Regions from separate parts of the Microcoleus sp. B9-D4 genome, predicted to be linked through region 2. Evidence: riboswitches for the same ligand, from Rfam matches in the RefSeq annotation. Region 2 holds a riboswitch; each other region holds the start of a gene.
The links. Region 2 has a riboswitch for cobalamin ahead of QUB24_RS06485 (CbtB-domain containing protein). Riboswitches for the same ligand answer to the same signal wherever they lie in the genome.
Positions count from the first base shown of each region.

Region 1 (5,329 bases), on a different contig from region 2:
AACCAGCTTTGGACTTTCTTGTGAGTTTCAGCATCTACGCGATCGACCTTCGTTAAAAGTACCATATCGGCACAGGCTAACTGGTCTTCAAACAATTCCTCGATCGGAGTTTCGTGATCTAAACTAGAATCGGCCTGCCGCTGTGCCATCAAAGCATCGATATCACCGACAAAAGTACCGCTAGCAATAGCTTCGCAATCGACAACAGCAACAACACCGTCTACAGTAGCACCCGTGCGAATTTCCGGCCAGCGAAAAGCTTGAATCAAAGGTTTAGGAAGTGCGAGGCCAGAAGTCTCAATTAAGATACAATCAATTTGTTCTCGGCGCTTCAACAATTCCTGCATAGTCGGCAAGAATTCCTCTTGAACAGTGCAGCAAAGACAACCATTTGTTAGTTCAACAATATTGCTGCTAACATTTTCTTCTTCGTCGCAAACTTGGCAATCGCGCAGCAGTTCTCCGTCAATTCCGATTTCGCCAAATTCGTTAACCAGAACAGCAATGCGGCGACCTTGATTATTTTGCAATAAGTGGCGAATTAAGGTAGTTTTGCCGCTACCGAGAAAACCAGTGATGACAGTAACAGGAATTTTGTGCATTGATAATTTTGTTGTTGTAGTGTGATTGAATATCTTTCAATTTTGGGTCAGGCAATTGCGGACAGAAAACTCGTTAAACCGACAGTCCGGCAGAGGTTTAAACCCCTGCCTCAAAGCGAAAGTCCTCTCAAGAGGACTAATGAGTTTAAAATTTTTATTCTCAGTCCTCTTTAGAGGACTTTCGCTATTAGCCAGGGACTTAAGTCCCTGGCGGATGGGTCGCCTTAGTTATCGGCGATGGGTAGAGCATGGTAACGAGAAAGGGTCTAATTTCCCAGTGGTGGAATCTTTGCTAAAACACCTTTTTTCAGAGCTTGAGGACGCTCTGACCAAGGCAACAAACCGTCCGGTTTAGCATAGTATTGACCCGCACATTCGAGTACAGCCGCGACGCTTTCCGACTCATTTGCAGGTAAATCGCCAAACAGATAAGTGTACTTTCCAACAGCAGCAAAAGACACCGCACAAGAGTGACTGCAAGCACTCATGCACTCAACCTCTTGAATCTCAAACTTATCAGAAAACTTCCAATTTTTAGCGAGTTGCGACAAATTTTCCATGAATTGTTGACCGCCGCTTTTACCTTCGCGCTTGCCGTTTTTCCAAACACTAGCACAAGCAGTGCAAACAAATAGACTGTGCTTTGTGCGTACAGCCGTGTTAATTCCATCCATCATCCGTACCTCGCAGATGCGTTCAAAAGTGAGTTAGATATCGGCGGGCATTCTGACTTGAAAAACCCCAAGGGTTTCATTACAGTTGCGGGACAGCGTCGGACTTGCACCGAACTTTCCCCGTTTCCTCTAGCGACTGCTCCCCGCTAGAACCGATCGCGAAATCACATCATACCGCACTTGCCGCCTTTTTTCAAAAAAGTTATGTTTGTAGGAGCGATCGTTTTGTTCGTAGTAAGGACTTTAGTCCTTATAAGATAACTGCTTCAGGACTAAAGTCCTTACTACCAACCATAGTAATTACCTATGAACGCTTTTCCTGACTTTTCCCAACATGGCTATCAAATAAGTCGCGAACTCGGATACAACAGTCTGGGCGGCCGCGTCACCTATCTCGCCACAAAAATTAACACTAAAAAATCCGTTGTAATTAAGCAATTTCAATTTGCTCAATTAGGTGCTAGCTGGGCCGAATACGAAGCTTACGAACAAGAAATTAAAGTTTTGCAAAATCTGGATCGTCCTGGCATCCCACGCTATCTCGATTCTTTCCAGACTGACAGCGGTTTCTGCATGGTGCAGGAATACAAAAATGCCGAATCTGCAGTCGCCCGGACTTTTTCGCCGCCGGATATCAAGCAAATTGCGATCGCAACTTTAGAAATTATAGCTTACCTGCAATCCCAGAAACCGCCCGTAATTCACCGCGACATCAAACCGGAAAACTTGTTAATCGACGAAGAGTTAAATGTTTACTTAGTAGACTTCGGTTTTGCGCGCTTGGGATGCGGAAACATTGCCGCCAGCAGCGTTGTCAAAGGCACGATGGGATTTATGCCACCCGAACAAATGTTCAACCGAGAATTAACCAAAGCCTCGGATCTTTACGGCTTGGGGATAACGCTGATTTGCTTGTTAACTGGTACGAAATCTGCGGATGTCGGTAATTTAGTTGATGCCAATTATGGCATTCATTTCCGGCATTTAGTACCGCCGTTGCAGCAAGGTTGGATGAATTGGCTGGAAAGGATGGTAGCGCCGAGAATTCAAGATAGATATCAGTCGGCGGCTGATGCTTTAGCTGCGCTACAATCTTTGGATGTCAGCAGCTTGCCGAAAGTGAGAATTGAGCGCGATCGCATTCAATTCACTGCTACTGAATATGGAGAAATCTTAACACAAACTATTGCAATTAGCAACCCAATTCCCGATACAATTTTAACAGGAAGATGGGAAGTTGCGCCGCATCCGAACGATCCGCCCCACACGCCCTACGACCACTCTTGGATCTCCTTTGAACCGCAGGCATTTGAAAGCAATAATATCGAGTGCACAATCGCCGTCGATACGAGCAAATTGCTGGCCAGTCAAACTTACAACCGCCAAATCATCTTGCGCGCAAATTCTGAACCCCAAACTCATACAATAGAATTGCAAGCTACAACAGCCCCGCTGCCCGTACCGCAAAAAACTAATTCTTTTTCTGCATACAGGCTGACTTTTATGTGCGGCTTTATTTTAGCAGGTTTAATGTCCGAGTTGATCTTCCACTTAACTTGGTTCATTTTGTTAATTTTGTTAGGTTTGATATATTCCTTGATTGAGGGCGAAGTAACTTTACTGGGAGCATTAGGAGGGAGCCTTATAGCCGCCTTAATTCTAGCAATGGCATCCTTGATTTACAAAATAGTTCATTTGATGTTTAACCATGTGATTGACGAGCAGAGATCCAGACAAATTATTGAAGTAGATGCTGCCCAAATAGCCTTTCTTTGTGCCGGATTTTGTATGAGTCTTGGATTATTATTTTACCTGTTTTTAAAAGTCGGTAGTCAATTAGAATGGGTTGAACCCATGGAAATGATAGCTGTAGGAGGAACGATAATGGTATCTTTAGTAGTTACTGCAATTCCTTTGTTTGAAATGAGTGTTTTTAAATCAAAAAGAATCCTTGCCCACTATCACAAATCCGAACCCAATTTAATTAAACCGTAAACAACTGAACTCTCGTTCGCGAGTTCTTAAGCTCGCACTACTGACAACTATCAACTATCAACTCCCAACAGTCAACTATCAACCATAAACTATCAACTATCAACTGTTTACCTATGAATGCTTTTCCTGACTTTTCCAACTACGGCTATCAAATAACCCGCGAACTCGGACACAATCGCGCTGGCGGTAGAGTTACTTATCTCGCTACCGAAATTAATACCAAACGTTCCGTCGCCGTCAAACAATTTCAATTTGCCCAAACAGGCGCTAATTGGGCTCAATATCAAGCGTGCGAACAAGAAATTAAAATTTTGCGAGAACTCGACTATCCTAGCATTCCCCGCTATTTAGATTCCTTCCCAACTGCATCGGGTTTCTGCATGGTGCAAGAATACAAAGATTCCCCTTCCTTGGCAAATTCTAACCGCTGGAAACCCGAACAAATCAAGCAAATTGCTATCTCTGTTTTAGAAATACTCAAATACCTGCAAAATCGGGTTCCGCCAGTCATCCACAGAGATTTAAAACCCGAAAATATCTTAGTAAATGACCGGATGAATGTCAGCCTTGTCGATTTCGGATTTGCTAGAATCGGCGGGGGAGAAGTGGCGGCCAGCAGCGTTGTGAAAGGCACTTTGGGCTTTATGCCGCCAGAACAAATGTTCAATCGGCAGCTAACTGTTGCATCGGATTTATACAGTCTCGGCGCGACGCTAATTTGCTTGCTAATCGGCATCAATTCTACCGAAATTGGCAGCTTGATGGACGATACGGGGCGGATTAATTTTAAAAATCGCTTGCCGCAGCTAACTCCAGAGTTTCTTGACTGGCTGCAAAAAATGGTGGAACCCAATTTCAAACACCGCTATCCTTTCGCAGATGCTGCCCTCAATGCTTTGATTCCCCTAGAGGTAGTTCAGCCGCGTAACAAGTCAAAAATCGCACTGATATCAGTCCGATTATTAACAGCAATTGCTGCTATTTTTATTCCTTTGCTGTTTCCTTGGCTGTGGAAATTTTCCGAACCTCAAACAGCAGTCGATCTCAAACTAATAATCAACGCAGTAAAGTTAAATCCTCAGACTCAAGTGATGTTAACTGACGAACTAGAATCGAAAAAAACTAGAGATGTTTGGTCTTTGAAACAACACAATAAAGTCTATTTTGCTGTCAGTGCTACTAAGTTGCTAGAGGGAAAATATAGAGGTTATTGTAAGGTTGTCAACTCTCAAGGCAACTTTGCAGCCCAGAGTCAATCTTATTTAAAAACGACGGGCAATCGATTAAATACTTGGTGCTGGTACAATTTTCAAAAAGATGACAAACCGGGCAATTGGCAGTTTCAATTTTACTTAGACGGTCAAAAAGTGACGCAAAAGAGTTTCAAGGTTTTACCTTAACCTTGTTCCGGGCTGGCAGTGAATTTCTTTGCCGTCAAAAGTTGGGGGACTCCAAGTTTCTGCATAACGTGCGTTCTCGCGATCGCTCTCGCATACAGCAGTAATAGTTTTTATTATATTGCTACCCTTTTCTTTGTAAGCAAATACTGCGCCAGTGTAGGATTTATCGGGGTTCCTATCAGTAGGTTTGGCGATCGCGATCGCGCTTTCAAATTGTGCTGGTTCGCGGTGATTGTGCAAAGTTTGAACCGGGCCCATTGATGAGACCATCGTGTAATTATAGTTCTCGGTCTGTTCTTTAATTCCCAGACCCAATTTTGCAATGGAATCGCTAAATAGACCGTATTCTGCATAGTAAGCTTGCTGCGCTCTATTGATGCTTGAAATATATTGTAGGGCTTCATAAAATTCCTTACCCGTTGACGGGAACGAGGGCAGGACGATCGTATTGAGTTGGAAATTGTACCATGACGCCAGGATGCCAGCCATAACCGCGCTGTAAATTGCAATCCTCGGCAGCAAACTGGATACTGGCAATCTCGATTTTTTACTGGCTTTAGCTACATTGACTGACATTTTTTTAACTGTCATAAAGTAAATTTGCCAAGCTTGTAGGGTGCGCCACAAGCACCCTACAGATTACAAATTAGGCAGTTTC
Region 1 covers NZ_JAUBTS010000068.1:22,958-28,286, forward strand. Annotated here, with positions in the region: gene cobW (cobalamin biosynthesis protein CobW) at 1-602, opposite strand, end outside; gene QUB24_RS28150 (DUF1636 domain-containing protein) at 869-1,279, opposite strand; cobalamin riboswitch at 1,302-1,448, opposite strand; gene QUB24_RS28155 (serine/threonine-protein kinase) at 1,583-3,271, shown strand; gene QUB24_RS28160 (protein kinase domain-containing protein) at 3,385-4,671, shown strand; gene QUB24_RS28165 (type IV pilin-like G/H family protein) at 4,663-5,262, opposite strand; gene clpX (ATP-dependent protease ATP-binding subunit ClpX) at 5,318-5,329, opposite strand, start outside.
Region 1: linked by a shared signal. The riboswitch ahead of QUB24_RS28150 (DUF1636 domain-containing protein) and the one ahead of QUB24_RS06485 (CbtB-domain containing protein) in region 2 are both predicted to bind cobalamin.

Region 2 (5,329 bases):
ACTTTAACGCTCTTACTCTTTCTCCCATTTTATATGGACACATTAAGGCATCAAATATTAAATGTGTTCCTGCCTCTACCGCAATCGCAGATTACTAGAAAATAGTCTGCAATAACAGCCAACTATTTAATCCTACTATAATACTAGCCACTAACCAAGCTAAGGCTTTCAGCCAAAATGGATTCACAAACTCTCCCATTAAGTTGCGGTTTGAGGTAAACATTACCAAGGGAATTACTGCAAAGGGTAATTGCAAACTGAGAATCACTTGACTGAAAACCAGTAAATTAGTTGTACTGCCTTCACCAAACAAGATAATTACGATCAAAGCCGGCACAATTGCAATCAGTCGAGTCAGCAAGCGCCGCAACCAAGGTCGCAGCCGAAAATTTAGAAACCCTTCCATCACAATCTGTCCTGCTAAAGTTGCTGTCAAGGTTGAGTTCTGCCCCGAAGCCAATAAAGCAAAGGCAAAAATTGCACTAGCAGAACCCACACCCAGTACCGGAGAAAGCAGTTTGTAAGCATCTTGAATTTCTGCTACTTCTTGATACCCGGAAAAATGAAAGCTTGCAGCCGACAATATCAGAATTGCTGAATTAATAAACAAAGCTATTGACAGCGCTACGGTGGAATCAATTGTGCCAAATTTAATTGCTTCCCATTTTTTATCAGCAGTTTCTTCCCAAGAGCGAGTTTGCACGATCGACGAATGCAAGTAAAGATTGTGCGGCATCACAGTTGCCCCCAAAATACCCACCGCAATATAAAGCATTGCCTGATTTTGCAAAATCTCTAGGCTGGGAACATAACCGAGTAAAACTCCTCCGGCATCAGGTTTTGCAAAAATCATTTCTGCAATAAAACAACCGCCAATAATTGCAATAATCGTAATCACCAAAGCTTCGATATAACGAAAGCCTTTTCCTTGTAAAAATAATACCATTATTACATCTAGCGCAGTGATGCACACTCCCCAAACTAAGGGAATACCAAATAGCAATTGCAGTCCGATCGCACTTCCAACAAGTTCAGCTAAATCGCAAGCAGAAATAGCAATTTCACAAAGTATCCACAGCAAAAAACTGACTCGCGGACTGAAATAATCTCGACAAGCTTGTGCCAAATCTCGTCCCGTTGCCACTCCCAAACGCACGCAGAGTGATTGCAGCAAAATTGCCATCAAATTAGATAGCAAAATCACACTTAATAGCGCATAGCCAAACTTGGCTCCCCCCGCTAAGTCAGTCGCCCAGTTTCCGGGGTCCATGTAACCCACTGAAACCAAATATCCCGGCCCTGCGTAGGCCAGCATTTTACGCCAGAAACCTTTGCTGTTGGGAACGGGGACGCTGCGGTGGACTTCAGGAAGGCTGGGTCTGTTTTCGGGGTGAGTCATTGGTTTTATTGTTAAATAATTTTCATATTATTTTCATAATCTCACAAATTCTGTTAAATTTCATCAGTCGTATTGCTCAAAATCCGCCAAAGTTGCAAGAAATATGAAGTTGTGTATTTTTTATCTAACACTCCAGGTAATGTGAATGCAGCAACAGAATGTGTGATATGCTCTGAATATCAAATCGGTTCTGGTGAGGAACAGCCACCAGAGGTAACGGGGAAAGTTCGGTGTAAGTCCGGCACTGTCCCGCAACTGTGAAGGAGACAAGTTCTCCAAGTCAGGATGCCCGCCGATGCCCAAATTTACTTTATTCATCTGCGAGGTACATGATGACTACTCAATCTTCTTCTTCTTCGGTTTGGCAACAAACGGCACGGTTGACGCTTTCAACACCCGTGCAAGCGACGCTCTACATCTCCCTATGCGCTTTGACTGTCTGGACTGTTTACTTTACAACTTATCCCGCCGTCCATAACAAGGTACACTCTCTGCGCCACCACACTTTGATGGTTAGTTGTCACTAAACAAGATTGTTTTTATTTGAGATATTGCAGTGCGATTCGTTTAACCTGTTGGGGCGGGTAAACCTGCGAGCTTTCTCAGAGTGCAGACAGGTTAAATAAACCCGCCCCCACCCCGCGCGAGATTCCTTAAAAGTCCAGAATTAAAATGTCAAAATTAAAGTTTTCTGCGCTCATCAGTGCTGTCTGCATGATGAGTATCTTTTTCTATGGTTGGGTAGGGTTTTCGCAGTCTCCACAATCAACTGTGCGACTGACTTCTGAACCCCCAATCAGCCAGATTTTACCCTTTGAAGCCGAGGCAACTACACCTTTATCTCCAGTGTCGTTAAAGCTGCAAGCTTTAGATGCAGCGGGGATTCCTTTAGAGAATGCTCGAATTAGTTTGACAATTTTAACTCCGCCTAAAAATCATTGGTTTACCACCGATTTTCCGATCGTGGAGGGAACAAAGTTGCTGGATATAGAGGCTGTTGCAGCTAAAGGTGAGTTACAAATCCAGCAAATGCTGCCCATTAGGGGAAATTATCAATTGTTAGCAAAGGTGACTCCGATCGCAGAAAATGCTTTTACTCCTATTCAGCAAACTTTAACACTATCCGTGCCGGAAAACGGGGTGAAGTATCGCAATTTTGGGATTTTAGCTGTGATTTTGTTGGTTGTTGGGCTAGGTGGCGGCTTGGCGATTGGAGGAAAGCCCAAAATCCAAGCAGGAGAAATAGCGCCTGAAAGAGTGCGATTGCTGTTAAGTGGGGCGATAATAATTGCGATCGCTACCTTGTTATATGTTAATGTCAGTGCTGAAATTGCCCAGTCTGAGATGTCGATGCCAATGTCTCACATGACAGAATCTAAACCGACAGAAAAAACTAGCCCCATTGTGCAATCTCAGGGTTTACAGGTGCGACTTTCTGGAGATGTTAGTGCGACAGTAGGGAAAGCTGCTAATTTACAAGTTCAAGTCACCGATACCAAAACAAATCAGCCAGTCACAGATGTATTGTTCAATGTTAAAGTCACCCAACTCGAAAATGATTGGATTGCTTTTGCCTACAAAGGTGTCCCGGATGCAGCCGGAAAACTGATATGGCAAGAGCAGTTTTTTGATGGCGCACCTCACAAAGTAGAGGTAGAAGTTTCTCCCCAACCCAACGGGGCCCGTCAGTTTTCACCATTCCAGGTTTTACAAAGTATTGAAGTTGAGGGAGTCGCGCCTCCTCTTTCAGTGCGGTTGACTGTTTTAGCTTACTTTACAGGCATTGTAATCGCGGGGATGGCGATCGGATTTGGATTGCAGCGCCGTTTGCTTGGGCTGCGGGTGAGAGTAGGGCGCATTTAACCGGATTTCGGATAATTTAATTTAAGTGCGATCGACTATGATTAAGTCGATCGCCAGAAATCACTCTTGTCAACGTTCCTGATTTGAGAGCTCTTTAAATTCGCGAGTTCCCTGATAGCCAGATAAATCCGCTAACTCCTGCAAAGATTTTTGCCCTTGGTAAAACTTACCGTTAATTTCCCAAGTGGGAGTCCCTTGAATCTTCGCAGCTTCGCAAAGATCCCGCCGAGCATTTTTCCCTTGAGGATTGCACTCAATATAATTGATAATGCCCGCCGCTTCTTTGCCGAAACTTGCTTTCTGTGCTTGACAATGATCGCAGGTAAAAGAGCCGTACATTTTAGCACCCACTATTTTTAAATGCTGCGCTAAAGCAATTTCTGAAGTACCGGAAGATGTCGTAGTCTTGATGCTAGTCTCGTTAGCTGTACCGAGATTATTCACATCGGCATAAAGAGCCAGAGAGGAAATCAGCACTAACATAGACACCACAATTCCTATAAAAAATAGTTGCCCGATATCATCCCATTCGCGACCTATTAATGCTAAGACAAACAAGCTAGTTGCAAACAAAGCAGATGCAATACAGTAAATACAAGCTGCTTTAATATCAACAGCCAGTACATACATCAGATAGCCGCTGAAAATCGTCATAGCTGTGCTACCAGCAAACAGAAATAGTCCCGTCCAAGACTCTAACTTAGAGCGGAGACTCTTCTGTTCTGCGGGATTGACCAATAGGGGAGCTACGGCAAAAACTATCATGCTCAAATAGCCCAAAAAACCGAACAAAGAAAGAGGCAAACCAAAGACATAGGCATAAGGACTCGAAAGCACGATATCGCAGCCTTCGATCGGACAAACTGCCGTTCCGTTGGATAACTTAACCACTGTTAGATAAGCAGTGATCGCAGCCCCTATCGAGGCAATTCCTGCCGTGAGCGGACGAGAATAGCGGTGAATCCAAGGCATGGAACGTTGACGACGCATAATATTTTTTCCTGTGCTGGATATTTCCCAAGACTAAATTGTATTACCAACCATTTTACACTTTGATGAAATAAGCCACAATTCCTAGAAGGATTAATACTGCTCCGGTTAATCCTTGTTCGTGAGCCTCGAAAAAATGCAGCTTTTCTTCTAAAGCATTAACTCCTTTCATTCCCAAGTCTACTAGCAAAACCATTCCCAAAACTGTCACAACTAAGTAGACCACAGAAACTACAAGTATGCCGCTCAAACCAATCGTTCCTGCTGAAAAAAAATAGGCTTCTATTTCGATGCAAGGCGAGAAAAACATTCCTGTTCCTAAAACAGCTAGGATTTGAAATTGCGATCGCTTGGTAGTTAAATTAACTGTTTCCGCGTGATGGTGGTGGTGCCTGCGAGAACTATCTAACTCTGCCAAAAGATAGATAATTCCTAAAACTAATAAAACTAAAGGCGCAATTATTTCAGCGGCCTCTACATAGGTAGCAGCGAACTTGTAACCGAATAAGCCGACGACAATTCCAATTAGGATAATGCTGAGGGTATGAGCAACTCCTGTAATTACTGTAGCCCGCAAAGTTTCGCTGCGAGACCAATTTTCAGTTTTACCAATCGCAATTAAAGGCATCCAGTGGTTGGGAATTAATGCGTGAATAATACTAAGAGCTAGACTTCCCAACAGAATTTTGAGCATACTTTCCATTTGCTTTCCTCTACAAATTGCTACAAGGAGGAAGGAATTGCCCGCCCTCCTGGAGTTGTCAGCCGACTACTTTAAAACTCTAGTCGCATTGAAAATAGCTGCTAAAGCCACCCCAACATCAGCAAAAACTGCTTCCCACATTGTCGCTAAACCAAAAACACCCAAACCAATAAATATCGCTTTAATTGACAGGGCAAAAATGATATTTTGCCAAACAATATTGTGAGTTTTTCTGGCAATTTGGATGGCTTCAGCCACCTTGGAGGGTGCATCTGACATAATTACAACATCGGCAGTTTCGATCGCCGCATCCGAACCCAAACCTCCCATTGCTATGCCCACATCAGCTCTAGCAAGTACGGGTGCATCATTAA
Region 2 covers NZ_JAUBTS010000007.1:96,029-101,357, forward strand. Annotated here, with positions in the region: partial or broken gene QUB24_RS06475 (transposase) at 1-85, opposite strand, end outside; gene QUB24_RS06480 (Nramp family divalent metal transporter) at 95-1,399, opposite strand; cobalamin riboswitch at 1,568-1,710, shown strand; gene QUB24_RS06485 (CbtB-domain containing protein) at 1,729-1,926, shown strand; gene QUB24_RS06490 (hypothetical protein) at 2,072-3,262, shown strand; gene QUB24_RS06495 (vitamin K epoxide reductase family protein) at 3,332-4,252, opposite strand; gene QUB24_RS06500 (hypothetical protein) at 4,308-4,955, opposite strand; gene QUB24_RS06505 (heavy metal translocating P-type ATPase) at 5,022-5,329, opposite strand, start outside.

Region 3 (5,329 bases), on a different contig from region 2:
CAATTTTCCTCGATCCATTACAAACACCCAATCAGCCCAGCGGTAGATGAAATCGAGGTCGTGACTTGCTAAAAGAATAGTGGTTCCGGCGCTGTGAATTTGTTGGAGTAAACCGATCAGTTGTCGGGTGTGACGCGGATCGAGATAGGCGGTAGGTTCATCTAACAGCAGCAGTTTCGGCTTGAGAACCATGATATCGGCGATGGAAACCCGCTTTTTCTGGCCCAAACTGAGATTGTGAATTGGTTCGCGGGCGAGTTCGCTTAGATCGAATTGCTCGATCGCCTGCTGCACCTGTTGAGCAATTTCGGATTCTCTCAAGCCTAAATTGTACAATCCGTAGGAAATATCTTCTTCTACCGTGGAAGCTACTAATTGATGTTCGGGATTTTGAAACACGAGTCCGATTTGTTGGCGCAGTTGCATCAAAGATTTGCGATCGTAGCGAAAGGGTTCACCTTGCCAGCTAATGATTCCCTGTTGCGGTTGATATAAGCCATTTGCTAACAGAAAAAATGTAGTTTTGCCACAGCCATTTTGACCGATCAGCCCGCACCGTTTCCCAGCGGGAACTTTGAGATTTAAACCCTGAATTGCCACTCGCGAACCGCAGGGATAGGAGTAGCAAGTGCGATCGAATTCGAGAATCCATTCAGACATATTTTTTATTTTTTATAGCCTTGTTCCCAGGCTCTGCCTGGGAATAAATACCCGGAGGCTATGCCTCCAATTACCGATTACCGATGAATGATTACCAATTACCGATTACCGCTTTCCATTGTATTTGTGTCAGCCTTGATCAGATTTTGACAACTGCCAAAGTTGCATTTCATAACAGAGATGTTGCTCAAAAAGTTGACTTGCCTCCAATCCTTCAACTACCAGCTTCTTGAACCAGCGACGAAATATCCAGCGCAGGAATTTGTGGACGGGGGGAATTGTGATCGCAATCAAATCTGCAACATAGATCATTGTATTCAGTCCATATCGGCGGAAAGTATCGACATACAAATCGATTGTTGGCAAAATATGGGCGGAAATATCCTCAGTTTTTACTAAAGTGAATCCAGCCTGCTTTAATGCTGCATGAAGTTCCGTAACAACATGACAATTAGAGAACATTCCCTCTTTATAATTAGCATCAGATCGCAGCATATCAGCCAGCAAAACATAACCGCCGGGATTGAGGATTTTGGCGGCACCGTTAGCAATATCAACAGCCGACATATACTGGCTACTTTCGCTAAAGAGAATAAGATCGTAGAAATGGGTTGCTTTGAAGTCTTCAAACCTCGTGAGGTGGAAGATTGCCCGATCGCCCGTACACTTAAGAAAGCGCTGTTGTTGGAACGGATCGGGTGCGAGCCCTTCGACTGCAAAACCTCGATCGAGCAAATAAGCCGCATTTCCACCAATCCCGCAGCCCACATCGAGTATCGTATGAGTGCCTTTGGGGATTGCATCCAACAGTTTTACAGTATAAGCTTGCTGAGCGAGGCGCAATCGTGCGATCGTTAGTTCGTCAGCGGGCACAGGTAGGGTTTCCCAATAGCCGTAGTGAAGGTAGGGCGAATCTGTCAGGCCCAAATAGTAATTAAGCGCTGCATTTTGGTAGCGAGTTACCTTGGAAATTTCGATTGATTTTGGCTGCGGCATTCGGAAAATTTAGTAAGTTTTAGGATTTAGGGCAGAGTTGAAATTCTTCCCAGCGCTTGCATACTTGTTCATAGCACTCAACAGGAGAAATTGCCAACTTTTGCAACAAATTGATATCAATCTGACCGTTTGCGATCGACAAAAATATAATGGCTGCCTTGGGTTCGTAGCTATCAATGATTTGCAGCAGATTGAAAACAGTATTTGGTTCTATTTCTAGTTGTTGCAAATAAGCAGTTGCGTACAATTGGGAAACAAATTCCAGATCGTACTTGATAGTATCTACGCTCCAATTCACAGAACCGTTAATGGGAGTATTGATTTTGCAAGCAACCAAGCCTCGTCCTCGATGCAAAAAGCCATTCCAAGCAGTATGTCCTATCGGCAAAATATTCTGGTGAATAAACAAGTTTTGCCAGTAGCCAAAACTACCCTGCCAAACACTATCTTCAATTCGCATTTCTTTTCCATTAAAATAATATACGCTTCAGAACACAGATCGAATTACATCAGCGTTCATCTGTGTTCATCTGCTGATATCTGCGGTTAAAAAACCCCAATCCAATAATAAAAAAAATAATAAACTCACCATCACCCATACCTCGCAGATGAAAAACATGATTGTAAACAAATCGGCGGGCATCCTGACTCAGAGATGCAATAATCTCATTACAGTTGCGGGACAGCGCCGGATTCGCACCGAACTTTCCCCCTTACGTCTGATGGCTGTTCTCCATCAGAGCCGATCGATATACGGGGATATTACCACTATTTGGAACATTTGACAAAAAACCGTCCGCCTATTCACCAAACTCAATATTTTCATACAAATCTGCCAGCGAAATTTCCACAGCAACAGAGGTTAAACTGAGGCGATCGCCCATACAGCTATATTCCGAAAAAATCCACTTATTCGCATCAGTTTTAGAATATTGCTCGACCTGTAGCCGATATTGGTCGATTAATAAATACTCCTGAAAACTAGGAATACTGCGATAAGCAGCAAACTTTTCATCGCGGTCATAAGCTTTAGTACCTTTAGACAGCACCTCAGCAATTAGCAGCGGATTAGTAATTGTATCCGTTCGTCCAGATTGGAGCTCGATCGGGCGCGCTACCACCATCACATCCGGGTAAGTATAATTATTAAGCTGCGGAACCCAAAGCCGCTGATCCGAACTAAAAGTCCGATATGATTTCCCTTTTAACGCCAGTTTCAGCGCAACAACTAAATTAGTGGTAATTTCATTGTGATCCGGTGTGCCGCCAGCCATCAGAACAATCTCCCCATTGATAAATTCATGCCGATCCTGAGAATTGATTTCTAATTCTAGATATTCCTCAGCGGTGTAGGTTTTGGTGTCAACTTGCGCGATCATACACAACGCTCTCCTTTAATCTACTCATTTCAGTTTATCTTAAAAATTCTGCTAATTCCATGTAAAATTAGCTCAGGAACAGGCAAGATGCCTGTTCCACGCGACTGGTGTCTTTTCTAGCGTGATGGGAACTTATATCACCTAATAAAATAAGTTTGGTTTATGGTTTAGTAATTGGGGGTGTTGATCGAAAAGCTTATATCAATTGGAAAGCGCTAGGCTATGGGGCTTGCGACTAAGTGATATCCCTATCGTAGTAGCGAGTTATATTCAAAGAACCGTCTCTCCATCTACTCGAAAACGGATATTATCCCCGGACTCAATGGCGTGTTTATTAAATTCTCTCATCGCCGCCATCCGAGTTTCCCGATCGGTATGCACTCTCCCCTCATGGCTTACAGCGATTACTTGATCGTCATCATCACTTAGTTTAGAGATGAATTCTTGAAAATTCCTAAAAACACAAAGTTGCTCATAGGTGTATGCCTTGAGATGTTTAATTGCCTCTTCACCTCCGAAAATTGCACGCTCAACACTGTCCCAAACTGTTAGAGTAACTTGTCTGGTGTGTTCCTGGGAGGGATTCGGATCTAGGCAAACTAAATATCTTTGAGTTCTGGCGCTTTTTACAATATCGATACTCAAGGGCTTATTATCACTAAACCAAGCATCTTTAGAATATACAAGCTCACCCACTGGGGGAGGAGTAATAGATGGAAGTTGACCTTCTTTCATCTGTAGTTGTCGCTCTGTTTGCCGTTGTTTTTTGAGTTTTGCTTTTCTTCCCATACCAAATGTTCACTGCGGTGTTGCTTATAATTATAACCAGAAATTGTGCTCAAATATTAAAGCAGCCGTAGTGTTTCGCCGAAGGGAAATTCCTCCAAACCCAGTCCCCCGCCGCGATCGTCCACAGAACCGGGAGTGCGGGAACTTCCGTCGGAAACGTACCGTATCCATCCCTCATGTAAAGGAAACGCCTCGCACTTAACAAACTTACCGCAGCGGGACAAAGTTATAGCCAGTGCTTCCTCCTTGTTTAACTTGCACTAAAATCGGCTTACCAGCCCGATCGCCCGTGGGCAAAAACTTCACATCCTCGCTCGATCCGGCTGTCGAAAAACTCGCATTTCTGAGTGCTTGTTGCAATCCTTCCCGCGTATTGCTTTGTCGCAAGCCAGCGATGACAGCTTGAGTCGCGTCAAAACTCGTTGCTGTTCGCCAATTCACAATGCCTCCCCAACGCTGGCGGGCATTTTCTGGGAAACGGCTACCGGGATTAGTTTCAGGATGCCAGGGAACGGGCAAAACAAGCCCGTCAACGTCTTTTTGTCCGTCTTTTAAAGTTTGAAAGGTGTAGAGCGTAGTGCTGCCGTAGAGTGGCAATTTGCCTCGATTGATGCGAGCCAGAGAAATCGCACGGTCAATGCGATCGATGTGGGGCGCTACCATCAATCCTTGTGCACCTTTGCTGACAGCATCGGCGATCGCACTTTCGGGATTAAAAGAGGGTAAGGAAAAGTCGCAAACAGTGGGAGCTAATTTGCCGCCAGCAGCAGTAAGAGATGCCACAAATTCATCTTTAAATGATATGTTATCCGGTGCTTGGGAGTCATAACAAACGGCAATATTAGTTTGGGCGGCTGTTTTGACGGCATATTCTGCTAAGGGAGCTGCCATTAAGCTAATATTGGGTACTGTCCGAAAGATGTAGCTGCCAAATCCTGATAGATTGTTGGCAAAGCTCGTCGGTGTCACCATTACCAGTTTTTCTTGCTGATAGATCGGAGCAGCTTCGAGAGATGCGTTGCTAGCATTGTGTCCAATTACTGCTAGTATACTCGAATCTTTTGTCAATGTCCTTGCAACTTCTTTGACAACCTCTTGACTGTTGTCATCGTTGACAATTTCTACTTGCAGTTTTGCCCCATTTATGCCACCGCTAGTATTTATTTCATCCTGAGCTTGGGCCACACCTCGAAGGATTTCTTGGGCGACATTGGGGTTGCTACCAATGGGGACGCTGACAGCAATTTTTACGGCAGAACTATTGCTGGCTGTGGCATTATTCAAATAGATAATGGTTTCCGGGTCGTTGCGATTTTGTTTCAGCGAAGCCTGAAAATTCTGAATCGCAATTGAGTAATCTCCGTTCTTAAAAGCTTCAACGCCTGCTTGTTTATCTGGTGTGGTTTGGGATGTCACCAATATCTGATTTCCTAAACTGATACGATTGGCGATCGCTCCGGGTGCGATCGTTGCCGATGTAGATGTAGATGTAGGTGTATTTGAAG
Region 3 covers NZ_JAUBTS010000102.1:5,611-10,939, reverse strand. Annotated here, with positions in the region: gene QUB24_RS31630 (ABC transporter ATP-binding protein) at 1-660, opposite strand, end outside; gene QUB24_RS31625 (methyltransferase domain-containing protein) at 790-1,656, opposite strand; gene QUB24_RS31620 (hypothetical protein) at 1,676-2,116, opposite strand; cobalamin riboswitch at 2,274-2,418, opposite strand; gene QUB24_RS31615 (Uma2 family endonuclease) at 2,457-3,035, opposite strand; gene QUB24_RS31610 (hypothetical protein) at 3,306-3,824, opposite strand; gene QUB24_RS31605 (hypothetical protein) at 3,881-4,048, opposite strand; gene QUB24_RS31600 (ABC transporter substrate-binding protein) at 4,032-5,329, opposite strand, start outside.
Region 3: linked by a shared signal. The riboswitch ahead of QUB24_RS31620 (hypothetical protein) and the one ahead of QUB24_RS06485 (CbtB-domain containing protein) in region 2 are both predicted to bind cobalamin.